Regions from separate parts of the Shewanella sp. AS16 genome, predicted to be linked through region 3. Evidence: predicted binding sites of a transcription regulator. Region 3 holds the regulator's gene; each other region holds the start of a gene.

Region 1 (4,516 bases), on a different contig from region 3:
CGTTAGATGATTTTTTGCAAAACTACCTTCAGGCGTATCGTGAGCGACTGGACGAATACCCACGTTACTATCCTCTGGGGGAGGCGTCTGTCTGCATTCGGGGGGATTTCGAGCCTGAAGCCAATGTCGCCGTATTCTGGGCCCCCGTCAGGCGTGATGTGCCAGGGCGCTTTGATAATGTAGCAGGCGCTCTGGGGCTGACATTATGGCCGGATATTAATGATTTTTATGGTTATTTCTTCGCTGCGTCACTGTTATTCGACTCTCCCTGGGGCGAAGGCGAGTTGTTGCAGCCGTGGAATGACAAGGACTTTGACTATTTGCAGCAAAATATCATAGGCCACCTCATGATGAAGCAGAAACTCAAGCAGGCTCCGACCTGGTTCGTCGGCGTGCTGAATGAGGGGGATAAGATGCTGACGGTGGACAATGCCGATGGCAGCGTATGGCTGGAGATCCCGGGTGAAGCGCCGTCCGAGCGCTTGGCGCCAAGCTTGGAGGCCTTTATCGGGCAATTGTCTGCCAGGGTGGCGCCGCCGAGCCTGCATCAGGAGCCTGAGATGCCGGCCTTGGCGCATCCTGGCATAGGCCAGCGGTTGCAAGCCATGTGGCAGCATCTGTTCGGCAAGCGTGGCTAAGGGGTTGCTGCATAGCCTGATTCTTAGTCAGAGCTGTCGCTATTCATCTCTATGTTTTCTCGTCAGCTATGGCTATTGATGATCCCAGGAAAGATTGGAAACAATACGACATGGCTCACAGCGGAAGTGGAACATGTCCAGCAAGGGCTCGTCCAGCTTCCAGTCCAGGCTGCCACAACGTGGGCAGGGACGATTGAGTTCCGCGGCCAGGCTTTCTCCTCCCACCCGATACAGATAATAATAGGTCGGGATCTGGGTCAGATATTCGATACGCCCCCGTATATCCCAGCCGCGGCGAAACAAGTCGCTGTCGCTGCTGCATAGCTCATCCAGTGCGGCAAACTCGGCTTTGGTCGCCGCCGCCATCTGCAACTCATCACAGGCTTGCCATTCACTCTGCCAGCGGATCACCCGCTTGTGATCGCCGTTGAAGGTCGCGGGGATCCTATATAAAGGAATAGGTAGCAAGTTATCGCCACTGCGCAGCGGTGAGCACATGTGCACATAGCTGGTATACAGCAGTTGCCAGCTCGGAGTGTCAAGGTTGCTGGCTTCGGAATTAATATCCTGGCCTATGAACTTCTCCCTTGGGGCCAGCAGCTTGGCCTCCGTCAGGGCGCCTAGGGCACGTTTCACCCATGGGCTGTTATGGCGATTGGCGAGGCTGGTCTTCTCCGGTGTGAGCAGGCGCACCCGGAACTCGCCATCGTTGAAAGCCACTGCAAATTCACGTCCCAGCACCTGACCGTTGGCGCGCAATGCTTCCAGCAGGTTGTTGATGGCCTTCTCGGCGGCGCTGATGGTGGTATCGGCAAAACACTCAAATCTCAGTTCGGTCACAAACATCAGGCTGTTTTCTCCTGGGATTCGAGTCGTGTCAGGCGTGCATCCAGCTGTTGGTATGCGGCCTTCAGCTGTTTCAGCTCCTGAGTGAGCCGCGCGACTGCTTGCTCCGGCGATGAGTCGGCAATAATAACTTCGGCCTCAACCTCAACCTGTCCCACCAGCCTAGCTTGCTCAGCCTTGGGCATGGCCTTAAATTGCTGCAAGCCTTTGATTAATATTGGCAGGGGAATGCTATTGCTCAGTTGCGCCTTCAACAGTGCGACCGATGGAAGCTTACCTCTGTCTGCCAGTGCCTTTGCCGCTGCCAATACTTGGTCTATCTGGCTCATGATTGGTTAAATTCCTTAACTTGGGTGACTAGGGGCGTATGTTTAAGCCAATGAAATGTTTTTATTGTATTAAATAACAATTGGTTAGTATTTTTGGCCGGTATTTTGCTTGTGTTGGCTGCAAATGAAGTCAAACACATAGAGTGTCTTAGGAGAAATTAACATGAAATCAAAATGGATTGCCATTGCGTTTGTTGGGGCAGCAAGCTTAGGGCTTAGCGGTTGTGTGGTCAATGTCGGTGATGAAGCCAGTGACAGACTCGACGGCAGCCATTGGGCAAAAGTGCAGGACGATAACAGGGAAAAGCTCACCCGGTTGAACTTAGGTATGGATAGAGAGCAGGTGTTGGCGCTGATGGGAACGGCGGATTTCAGCGAGGCCTACCTGCAAGATGGCAAAGAAATGCAGGTACTCTTTTATCGAACCCAGAGAAACCACGGTGATGGCAAGACCACCAAGGATGAATGTACCCCCATCATCCTGAGCAACCATAGCTTGGTTGGCTGGGGAGAGGCCGCTTACGCTAAGTTCTAGATGCGGCCTCGGCACAGCGTCTATTTCCTTAATAAGGTGTCCAAGTGGTCAATTGCGTCTGACCACTCGGCATCTTCCTCTAACGCCTCATTCAGGAATGCTCTTTGGGATGGGGTCCAAAAACTCGCCTGAGCCAGAAGTTCGTTATCCGAGAGCGAGTGCCTGGCAATAAACTGCTCTATGGCTTCACGTTCGCTGTCTAGTCCAAGTTGTTCAAATAAATGCGATATATCTACTGGTGTGGTATCCATAACAGAGTTCCTTCGTTGCCCTGAGCAATAGATCCAGAGTAAGACACTCAGGCCAAAATGCAATATCTGATTAATCTTTGCACTTTCACTTAAGCTTGATACATTGGTAATTGCTTCGCTAATCTGTGATCCGGATCAAGGAATAATGCCTATGGAACAACAAATCTTGGAAAGTTGCCGTGCTGTTTACCTGACGGCGGAAGACTTACGCATAGCCGCATCCATTATTTACAATGCCTATCATGATGATCCGTTATTCATGGATGCCTTGTTCAAAGGTGACAAGGTTGCCTACGAGCAGAAACTGCGTGCAGCCATCAGGGAAGAACTGAATGAACTTTGGAAGCAGGAACAAGCGCTTATAGGTTGGTTCGATGGTGAGCGTTTGATCGGTGTGGCATGCATCATCACTCAGCAAGTGCCCTTGGGGGATGCTAGATACTGGCATTGGCGGTTAAAAATGTTAATGGGGACTGGGTGGCAATCGACCCAGGCTTTGATGAAGAAAGAGTCCAGTATTCTCGAGCACTTGCCCAGCAAGGATTGCGGTATCTTGCAATTTATCGCCTTGGCACCCAATGAACAGGGGAAAGGCCATGGCAGTCACCTGGTTCAGGCCGTCCTGAGTTGGTGTGATGAACAACTCGCGTTGGATGGGGTAGGGGTATTCGTCAACAATGCGAAGCAGTTAGCGTTGTTCAGCAAGAATGGTTTCACACGCTTAACCTCCCTGACGATTGGCAAGGTAGAGGGCGAGCTGCTTTTTTATCGTGGGCATGAAGATGGCTAGCGATTTCTGGACCTTCTATTCCTGGTATTTATCACAGCACCAACATCCTCTCTGCCGAGGCCTGCATTATCTTGGCAGTGTCTTGGTGGTGTTGATCTTGTTGTACAGCTTATGGTTTCAGGCTTGGTGGCAACTAGTCTATCTGCCTCTGGCAGGTTATGGCTTTGCCTGGATAGGGCATCTGCTATTTGAAAAAAATCGACCGGCGACTTTCAAACACCCCTTCTACAGTTTCGTGGCCGACTGGCTCATGTTATGGCAGATGCTGACGGGTAAGCCATTGGGGGCGAAGAACTAGCATTCGCTGCTGTCTGCTTGCCGTGTGCGACATGTCTCACAAAGCTGTGAGACATAATGTCCTTCTCTTGGGTGTTTCCCCTGTAGTTAATATTATAGTCATTTATAAACAAACGTTTACGCCCAACGTCTCGATCTTGGCCTATGGGCACCGGAGTGAGTGTTCTAATTTTGACCTGTGAATGTTGCTGCTTAAGCTAAACTTCTCATGTCGCCTGTTTTTGCCGTATGACGAAAACAATCGACCTGAGGAATGGGTCGTGTGGGTGACGGCAGGAATTCTGTTATCGAGTCAGGGTAGACTCATGAAACACCTGGATGTGTTTCGAAACGATATCAGAATATGCCACGGAGTTGGCTCTCGCCCGGCAATAGGGAAGGCCGAAGCGGTATAGGCTTAATGGTGAACAGCTTATACATGAACCTTGGGGATTAAGGTTCGCAGGACGCACAGGATGAGGCCTACGGATAGGTCGGCTCGGCGAAATGGAGATGCCGGTCAAAGGATTGAGTACTGAGTACAGGGAACTAATAGGGATATCAGGGATAGAGGCAAGCAGTCTGACGCAGGGATGGTGCAGGGAGCACTGTGATAGCAGGATGGCTTACTAGAGATAAATTGGGCGCACCTACAAGGTTGCGCCCTTTTATTTTGTCTCCTGTTGGCGTGAATGGGTTGCTTGCAACCCATGTGGAATGGTGAACAGCCTGAGTGTATGTGCGAGATGGCTTACAAGAGCGTAAGACAATCAGTCTCAGTGACGGGCGAACTTTCCGCCATAGATAAATAATTTTTTATTTTTCATGGGATTGAGAGTGTTCTCTGATGT
Region 2 (4,516 bases), on a different contig from region 3:
GCAGGTGCTGGACAATGGCAAGGGACTGGATGCCAAGATGCAGCAACAGGTGCTGGAGCCTTTCTTCACCACCAAGAGTCAGGGCACAGGGCTGGGGCTGGCGGTGGTTCAGTCCGTGGTGCGCAATCATGGCGGCCAGCTGCAACTGAGCTGTGCCCCGGGCAAGGGCTGCGCCGTGGCACTGCATTTCCCACTGCATAGGCATGGCGATGACTGCACCATGACGGAGGTCGCCCATGTCTGAAGCGAGACTCTTGCTGGTCGAGGATGACGCCAACCTGCGTGAAGCCTTACTCGATACCCTGATGTTGGCCCACTACGACTGTGTCGACGTAGGTTCGGCGGAAGAAGCCATAATGGCGCTCAAGCGCGAGAGCTTCGACCTTGTCATCAGCGATGTGCAGATGGAAGGCATAGGCGGGATCGGCTTGCTCAACTATCTGGCCGCGCATCAGCCTAAACTGCCGCTACTTTTGATGACTGCCTATGCCACCATAGGCAGTGCCGTCAGCGCCATCAAGCTGGGGGCCGTCGATTATCTTGCCAAGCCCTTTGCGCCTCAGGTGCTGCTCAACCAGGTCTCCCGTTATCTGCCGACCAAGCTGAACACGGATAAGCCTGTGGTTGCCGATGACAAGAGCCTGGCCTTGCTGGCGTTGGCGCAGCGGGTGGCGGTATCTGATGCCTCTGTGATGATCATGGGGCCCAGTGGCTCGGGCAAGGAAGTCATGGCCCGCTATATCCATAACCACAGCAAGCGTGCCGGCGAGGCATTCGTGGCCATCAACTGTGCCGCCATTCCGGAAAATATGCTGGAAGCGACCCTGTTCGGTTACGAGAAGGGGGCCTTTACCGGTGCCTATCAGGCCTGCCCGGGGAAATTCGAGCAGGCCCAGGGGGGCACCTTGCTGCTGGACGAAATCTCCGAGATGGATCTGGCGCTGCAGGCCAAGTTGCTGCGGGTATTGCAGGAGCGGGAAGTCGAACGTCTGGGGGGTCGCAAGACCATCAAGCTGGATGTGCGGGTGCTGGCCACCTCCAACCGGGATCTCAAGTCCATGGCGGCCGCCGGCAGTTTCCGTGAAGATCTCTACTATCGTATCAATGTCTTTCCACTGACCTGGCCGGCCCTATGTCAGCGCCCGGCGGATATACTGCCGTTGGCGCGTCACTTGGTGGTCAAACATGCCGAGGCCTGTCAGCTGGCGGCCATGCCGGAGTTGGATGAGAGCGCCTGCAGGCGTCTGTTGGCCCACAGGTGGCCGGGTAACGTGCGTGAGTTGGACAATGTGGTTCAACGGGCGCTGATCCTGCATCAGGGGGATGCGATCACGGCGGCCGACATCATAATAGATGCCCAGGATGTGCTGCTCGATGCCGAGGCGGATGAGGCTGTCACGCTGAAACCGGCCGAAGTCGATGGTCTGGGGGATGAATTGAAAGCCCAGGAACATGTGATCATCCTGGAAACCCTGAACCTATGCCAGGGGAGTCGCAAATTGGTCGCCGAGAAGCTGGGGATCAGTGCCAGAACCCTGAGATACAAGATGGCCAAGATGCGCGACATGGGGATCCAGTTGCCTGGATAACCGGGTCCGGGAGGCTGTCTTTGGGAAGATGGCCTCCGGCGCCTAAGCTTGGATGCTTAAACTGCAGCGCTTGAATACCGGTGCTTAAACTGCAGGGCTTGAATATCGGTGCTTAAATTTTCGACAGGTAAATGTTTAATCTCGGCGCAATTCCTGCCTGTTTTCCCGCCTCTCAGCAGCATAATCTAACATTGGCAAACATTTTGCATTATTAGCCTATCATCAGTGGTTATCGTCAATAATTCGACGAATGGGGCTCAATATGCAAATAGGCGCAAATTCATTACTTCAGGAAATGCAGTCACTTAAGGGTGAGATTTCCCCTTCTTTTGCTATTCAACCCAACATCAGCCAACAGGTCAACAACACCAGCGGCAGCGACTTCGGTCAACTGCTGTCGCAGGCGGTCGGCAATGTCAGCGAGCTGCAGAGTACTTCGGCTAATTTGGCGACCCGCCTGGATATGGGTGACACCAGCGTGACTCTGTCGGATACTGTCATCGCCCGGGAGAAGGCCGGGGTGGCGTTCGAGGCCACGGTACAAGTTCGGAATAAACTTGTTGAAGCCTACAAAGAAATTATGAGCATGCCTGTTTAGGCCATGAATAAACCAGATTGCAGGAAGGCGCAGTGAGCACAGAAATTATGGTAGGGTCGGGACTGACAACCGACGATGGAGTTCAGCAGGAGCATAAGTCCGGTGTCATGGGAAGCCTGGGTGGCGTCGATATGATGCGCCAGGTCACCATGATCCTCGCCCTGGCTATCTGCCTGGCGTTGGCCGTGTTCGTCATGCTATGGGCACAGGAACCCGAATATCGTCCGCTGGGCAAGATGGAAACCCAGGAGATGATGCAGGTACTGGATGTGCTCGACAAAAATAAGATCGACTATCAAATCAATGTCGATGTGGTGAGTGTGCCTGAAGACCAATATCAGGCGGTGAAGATGATGCTCAGCCGCGCCGGTATCGACGGGGCGGCGCAAACCGATGATTATCTGAGCCAGGACAGTGGCTTCGGTGTCAGTCAGCGGATGGAGCAGGCCAGGCTCAAACATAGCCAGGAGCAGAACCTCGCCCGTGCCATCGAAGAGCTCAAGAGTGTCAGCCGTGCCAAGGTGATCCTGGCATTGCCCAAGGAAAATGTGTTCGCCCGCAATGTCTCCAAGCCCAGCGCCACAGTCGTCATCAGCACCCGCCGTGGCGGTTTGGGCCAGGAAGAAGTCGATGCCATAGTCGACATAGTCGCTTCCGCGGTTCAGGGGCTGGAGCCGACCCGGGTGACGGTAACAGATTCCAGTGGCCGCCTGCTCAATTCCGGCAGCCAGGATGGGGCCTCGGCCCGCGCCCGTCGCGAGCTGGAGCTGGTGCAGCAGAAAGAAGCCGAATATCGCAACAAGATAGAATCTATCCTGGTGCCCATCCTGGGCCCAGAGAATTTCACTTCGCAAGTCGATGTCAGCATGGATTTCACCTCTGTCGAACAAACGGCCAAGCGTTTCAATCCGGATTTACCGTCGCTGCGCAGCGAAATGACAGTCGAGAATAACAGTTCGGCCGGCACCAGTGGCGGCATTCCCGGCGCCTTGTCCAACCAGCCGCCGATGGAATCTGATATCCCCCAGCAAGCCACAGGGGCGGCCGCAACCCAGGTAGCATCGGGCAACTCCCACAAAGAGGCCACCCGTAACTTCGAGCTGGATACCACCATAAGTCATACCCGTCAGCAGGTGGGGGTGGTGCGCCGCGTCAGTGTGTCGGTTGCCATAGACTTCAAACCCGGTGCCGTAGGCGAGAATGGTCAGGTGACCCGGGTGGCGCGCACCGAGCAGGAGCTGAGCAATATCCGCCGCCTGTTGGAAGGCGCTGTCGGTTTCAGTGGCCAGCGTGGTGACATGCTGGAGGTGGTTACCGTGCCCTTCATGGATCAGTTGGTGGAAGAGATGCCGGCTCCGGAATTGTGGGAGCAACCCTGGTTCTGGCGGGCGGTGAAACTGGCCTTGGGCGCCTTGGTTATCCTAACCCTGATCATATTCGTGGTGCGTCCCATGCTGAAGCGGCTCATCTATCCGGACAGCATCAATATGCCGGACGATCCGCGAATGGGCCATGAGCTTGCTGAAATCGAAGATCAATACGCGGCCGATACCTTGGGCATGTTGAATACCAAGGAAGCCGAGTACAGTTATGCCGACGATGGTTCGATACTGATCCCTAATCTGCGCAAAGATGATGATATGATTAAGGCCATTCGCGCTCTGGTGGCGAATGAGCCTGAATTATCGACACAAGTCGTGAAAACCTGGTTACAAGACAATGGCTGAAATAAAAGAAGAAGCAGTTAAAGGCTCGGGCTTTAACATAGACAACATGACTGGGATTGAGAAGACCGCCATCTTACTGCTGAGCCTGAGCGAAGCGGATGCGGCGTCGATCCTGAAACACCTCGAGCCCAAGCAAGTGCAGAAGGTCGGCATGGCGATGGCGGCGATGGAGGACTTCGGTCAGGAAAAAGTCATAGGGGTACATAAACTCTTCCTGGATGATATCCAGAAGTATTCCTCCATCGGCTTCAACAGCGAAGAATTCGTGCGTAAGGCATTGACCGCGGCGCTCGGCGAAGACAAGGCCGGCAACCTCATAGAACAGATCATCATGGGCAGCGGTGCCAAGGGACTGGATTCCTTGAAGTGGATGGATGCGCGTCAGGTGGCGACCATAATCCAGAATGAGCACCCGCAGATCCAAACCATAGTGCTTTCATATCTGGAACCGGATCAGGCGGCAGAAATTTTCGGCCAGTTCCCGGAGAATACCCGTTTGGATCTCATGATGCGTATCGCCAATCTGGAAGAAGTCCAGCCGGCGGCGTTGCAAGAGCTCAACGACATCATGGAGAAACAGTTTGCCGGCCAGGGCGGGGCCC
Region 3 (4,516 bases):
ATGACACAGATTACCTTGAGAGCCGAGAACCTGGCCAAGAGCTATAAGAGCCGCCAGGTGGTAAAGGATGTCAGCCTGACGGTAAAGACGGGCCAGGTCGTAGGTCTGCTCGGCCCCAATGGTGCCGGCAAGACCACCACCTTCTATATGGTCGTCGGCTTGGTCAAGAGCGACAAGGGACAGATCTTCATCGACGATGACGATCTCACCACAGATCCCATGCACCTGCGGGCCCGTAAAGGCATAGGCTACCTGCCCCAGGAAGCCAGCATCTTCAGGAAGCTCACAGTCCATGACAACATCATGGCCGTATTGCAGACGCGTTCGTCACTGACGGCGCAGCAGCGGGAAGAACAGCTGGAAAACCTGCTGGAAGAATTCCATATCACCCATATCCGTGACAGTCAGGGCATGTCCCTCTCCGGCGGCGAGCGCCGCCGGGTCGAGATAGCCAGGGCACTGGCGGCCAACCCCAAGTTTATCCTGCTGGATGAGCCCTTCGCTGGGGTCGACCCGATTTCCGTCATCGACATCAAAAAAATCATCGAACACCTGAAGATCCGCGGCTTGGGGGTGTTGATAACGGACCATAATGTGCGCGAAACTCTGGATGTGTGTGAACATGCCTATATCGTCAGCCACGGCAATCTTATTGCCGAAGGAACGCCGGCAGAGATCCTAGACAATCAGCAAGTTAGGGCTGTGTACTTAGGAGAACAATTCAGGCTATAGTTAAGGCATGGGCCGGCACTTTCAGACCATGGCGGGTTGACAGTCGGCACTATCACCAACACCAGCGAGCCAACACCAATGAGCCAACAATTGTGTTCAAGAATAATAAGTAGGGATCAGCGGTAAGATGAAAGCGTCACTCCAGTTAAGACTGGGTCAGCAGTTAACCATGACGCCCCAATTACAACAGGCGATACGTCTGTTGCAACTCTCGTCACTGGAACTGCAACAAGAGATCCAACAAGCACTAGACTCCAATCCCCTTCTCGAGCAGGAGGAGGATAGCTATGAGGCTGCCGGCACCAACGAAAATCCGGCGCAGCCGGATACCGACTTCAGCGACAACAGCCAAGTGTCGACGGACAAGGACAGTTCGACCGTTGATACCGCCGAATCTCTGACCCAGGAGTCCATGCCGGATGAGCTGCCCATGGACACCACCTGGGATGAAGTGTTCACCGCCTCGCCCAATTCCGGCTCCGGCGGCATGCGGGAGGACGATATGCCCTTCCAGGGGGAAACCAGCGATGGCTTGTATGAGCATCTGGAATGGCAGAAGAATCTCACCCCCTTCTCGGAAACCGACCTGGCGATAGCGACGGCCATCATAGATGCCATAGACGAACAGGGTTACCTGACCCAGAGCATGGAAGAGATACTCGATGCCATGGGCAACCCTGAGATAGAGCTGGATGAAGTCGAAGCCGTGCTCAAGCGCATTCAGCATTTCGATCCCATAGGAGTCGCGGCCCGCGACCTAAGTGAATGCCTGCTGATCCAACTGGCGCAATTTGCCGCCGATACCCCCCACATAGACAATGCCCGGCTCCTGATTAAAGATCACCTTGAACTCATCGCCGGCCGCGATTTTCGCACCCTGATGCGCAAGACCCGGCTCAAGGAAGATGAGCTGAGGCAGGCCATAGCCCTGATCCAGACGCTGAATCCGCGCCCGGGATTGCTCATCACCCCTGTCGATGATGAGTATGTGATCCCGGATGTCTCTGTCATGAAGAAAAGCGGACGCTGGGTGGTCGAGCTCAACCCGGACTGCATGCCTAAGATCAGTGTCAACCAACAGTATGCCGCCATGGCCCGCAGCACCAAGAGCCAGGCCGACAGTCAGTTCATCCGCGGACATCTGCAGGAAGCCAAATGGTTTATCAAGAGCCTGGAGAGTCGCAACGACACCCTGCTCAAGGTAGCCAACTGCATAGTCCAGTACCAGCAGGGCTTTTTCGAGTATGGCGAGGAAGCCATGAAGCCCATGGTGCTCAACGATATCGCCGAGGCCGTCGAGATGCATGAGTCCACCATTTCCAGGGTGACCACCCAGAAATATATGCATACCCCAAGAGGCCTGTTTGAACTAAAATATTTTTTCTCCAGCCACGTCAGTACCGACGATGGTGGCGAGTGCTCATCTACCGCTATCCGCGCCTTCATCAAGAAGCTGGTCGCGGCGGAAAACCAGAAGAAGCCTCTGAGCGACAGCAAAATGGCGCAACTTCTGGCAGAACAGGGGATCAATGTTGCCCGGCGCACCATAGCCAAATATCGTGAAGCCATGTTGATCCCCCCCTCAAATCAACGTAAGAGTTTATAGACACTTAGGACATTGGAGGAAGAGGTATATGCAAATTAATCTGACTGGGCACCACATAGAAATCACAGATTCATTGCGTGATTATGTACAAGAAAAATTTTCAAAACTTGAACGCCATTTCGAACAGATCAATAATGTGCACGTTGTGCTCAATGTTGAGAAAACGCAACAGATTGCCGAAGCCAAAATCCATCTTACCGGTGGTGAGGTGTATGCCACCTCGGAGCATGCCGATATGTATGCCGCGATAGACGTCCTGATCGATAAACTCGACCGTCAGGTAATTAAACACAAAGAGAAGCTGACAAAACACTAATAATGCAACTTAGTAGCATACTGCGGCCGGAATGCACCACCTGCGCCACTCCAGGCAGTAAGAAAAAGGTACTGGAACTCATAGGCGACTTAGTTGCGGCCCAGTACCCAAACCTCTCATCTCAGGCGATCTTTGAAAGCCTGGTGGCGCGAGAAAAAATGGGCAGTACTGGCATAGGCAATGGTATCGCTATCCCACACGGGCGCTTGACCGACATAGAGCAACCTATTGCCGTGTTGGTCAAGTGTGAGGAACCCATTGCCTTCGATGCCATAGACAAACAACCGGTAGACCTGCTGTTTGCCTTGCTGGTCCCGGCAGATCAATGTCAACTGCACTTGAGCACCCTGTCTTGCATGGCTGAAAAACTCAGCAATAAGCTGATATTGAAACAGCTGCGCAAGACCTGCGATGAATCGGAACTCTATCAGGTAATCACTGGATGAAGCTTGTCATAGTCTCGGGCCGCTCCGGCTCAGGAAAATCTGTTGCCCTGCGGGTACTGGAAGATCTGGGCTACTACTGTGTCGATAACCTGCCACTGCAGCTCATCGGCAGCCTGCTGGAACAGTTCAAGGGCAGCAACGATCTGGTGGCCATCAGCATAGATGTGCGCAACATGCCGGAGCAGGAGAAGGTGCTGGAACAACAGCTCGCCCGGTTGCCGCAGGGGACAGAACTCAGCAGCTTCTACCTCAATGCCAGCGACAAGGTATTGCTCAAACGCTACAGTGAAACCCGCAGATTGCACCCCCTATCCAAGAGCAAGGTCTCGCTGCAGGAAGCCATCAAGCTCGAAGGCAAGTTGCTCGAGCCCGTGTCTAAGCTGGTCGATCACTACATAGATACCTCCAACCTGAATATCTATGAACTGAGCGACCAGGTCAGGCAGATCCTGCTCGGCAGTGTCGACAAAGAGCTGGTGATCAACTTCGAATCCTTCGGTTTCAAGCATGGCATGCCAACCGAAGCCGACTTCATGTTCGATGTACGTTTCCTGCCCAACCCTCACTGGGAAGCGGAACTGCGGCCGCTCACCGGCCTGGATGAGCCGGTACAGGACTTCCTGAGCCGTCAGCCCCTGGTCAATAAGTTCATCTGGCAGATAGAAAACCTGCTGGAAACCTGGTTGCCGCACCTGGAGCGCAACAATCGCAGCTATCTGACGATCGCCATAGGCTGCACAGGTGGCCAGCACAGATCTGTGTATGTTGCCGAACAACTGGCCAAACGCTTCGCCAACGGTAAACATAAGGTGCAGGCCCGCCATAGGGAACTGAGTCATGCCAAAGCTTGAACGTCAGGTCACCATCTGCAATAAGCTGGGGCTGCACGCCAGGGCCGCCACCAAGCTTGCAATCTTGGCGTCGGATTTCGATGCCAGCATCACCCTCATTCAAGGGGATAAACAGGCCTCGGCCGCCAGCGTGCTCGGCCTCCTGATGCTGGAAACCGGCATGGGGAAACGCATTACCATCAAGGCCGAAGGCAAAGATGCCGAGGCGGCACTGGACGCCATCTGCGCCCTGATAGACGCCAAGTTCGACGAAGCCAGCTAACCTTTCCTACGAGTCAAAGATACCAGGCCTAAGATAGCGCCGCATTGAGCCACCGAGGGACCCATGCCTGTCGAAACAATAGAAGCTGAAGTCACAGCCCAGAGGCTGGCACGCCTCAATCAGGCCCTTGGCAGCGGCATGTTTGTCCATGTACGCAACATGCTCCATGACATGGCGGCATCAGACATAGCCCTCATTCTCGAATCCTCGCCACCGCGTACCCGCCAGGTGCTGTGGCAACTGATAGACACCCAACAGACGGGCGAAATCCTCGAAGCCTTGGGAGAAGATCTCAAAGATCAC

The links. The regulator sigma-54, encoded in region 3, starts transcription at its own class of promoters, with help from an activator protein. The targets are predictions, from matches to a motif close to GTTGGCACGNNNNTNGNNT.
Region 1: the regulator sigma-54 is predicted to act here: its motif matches at 1,906-1,924, upstream of LZP73_RS02695 (DUF3192 domain-containing protein).
Region 2: the regulator sigma-54 is predicted to act here: its motif matches at 1,780-1,798, upstream of fliE (flagellar hook-basal body complex protein FliE).

What each region holds. Positions count from the first base shown of each region.
Region 1 covers NZ_JAKCLK010000001.1:582,248-586,763, reverse strand. Annotated here, with positions in the region: gene syd (SecY-interacting protein) at 1-638, shown strand, start outside; gene LZP73_RS02705 (Zn-ribbon-containing protein) at 711-1,484, opposite strand; gene LZP73_RS02700 (hypothetical protein) at 1,484-1,813, opposite strand; gene LZP73_RS02695 (DUF3192 domain-containing protein) at 1,977-2,348, shown strand; gene LZP73_RS02690 (DUF2789 domain-containing protein) at 2,369-2,599, opposite strand; gene LZP73_RS02685 (GNAT family N-acetyltransferase) at 2,751-3,389, shown strand; gene LZP73_RS02680 (Mpo1-like protein) at 3,382-3,687, shown strand.
Region 2 covers NZ_JAKCLK010000003.1:504,849-509,364, forward strand. Annotated here, with positions in the region: gene LZP73_RS10785 (sensor histidine kinase) at 1-244, shown strand, start outside; gene LZP73_RS10790 (sigma-54-dependent transcriptional regulator) at 237-1,589, shown strand; gene fliE (flagellar hook-basal body complex protein FliE) at 1,852-2,187, shown strand; gene fliF (flagellar basal-body MS-ring/collar protein FliF) at 2,235-3,914, shown strand; gene fliG (flagellar motor switch protein FliG) at 3,907-4,516, shown strand, end outside.
Region 3 covers NZ_JAKCLK010000004.1:170,760-175,275, forward strand. Annotated here, with positions in the region: gene lptA (lipopolysaccharide transport periplasmic protein LptA) at 1-4, shown strand, start outside; gene lptB (LPS export ABC transporter ATP-binding protein) at 1-732, shown strand; gene LZP73_RS12895 (RNA polymerase factor sigma-54) at 860-2,338, shown strand; gene hpf (ribosome hibernation promoting factor) at 2,367-2,654, shown strand; gene ptsN (PTS IIA-like nitrogen regulatory protein PtsN) at 2,657-3,100, shown strand; gene rapZ (RNase adapter RapZ) at 3,097-3,951, shown strand; gene LZP73_RS12915 (HPr family phosphocarrier protein) at 3,938-4,213, shown strand; gene mgtE (magnesium transporter) at 4,277-4,516, shown strand, end outside.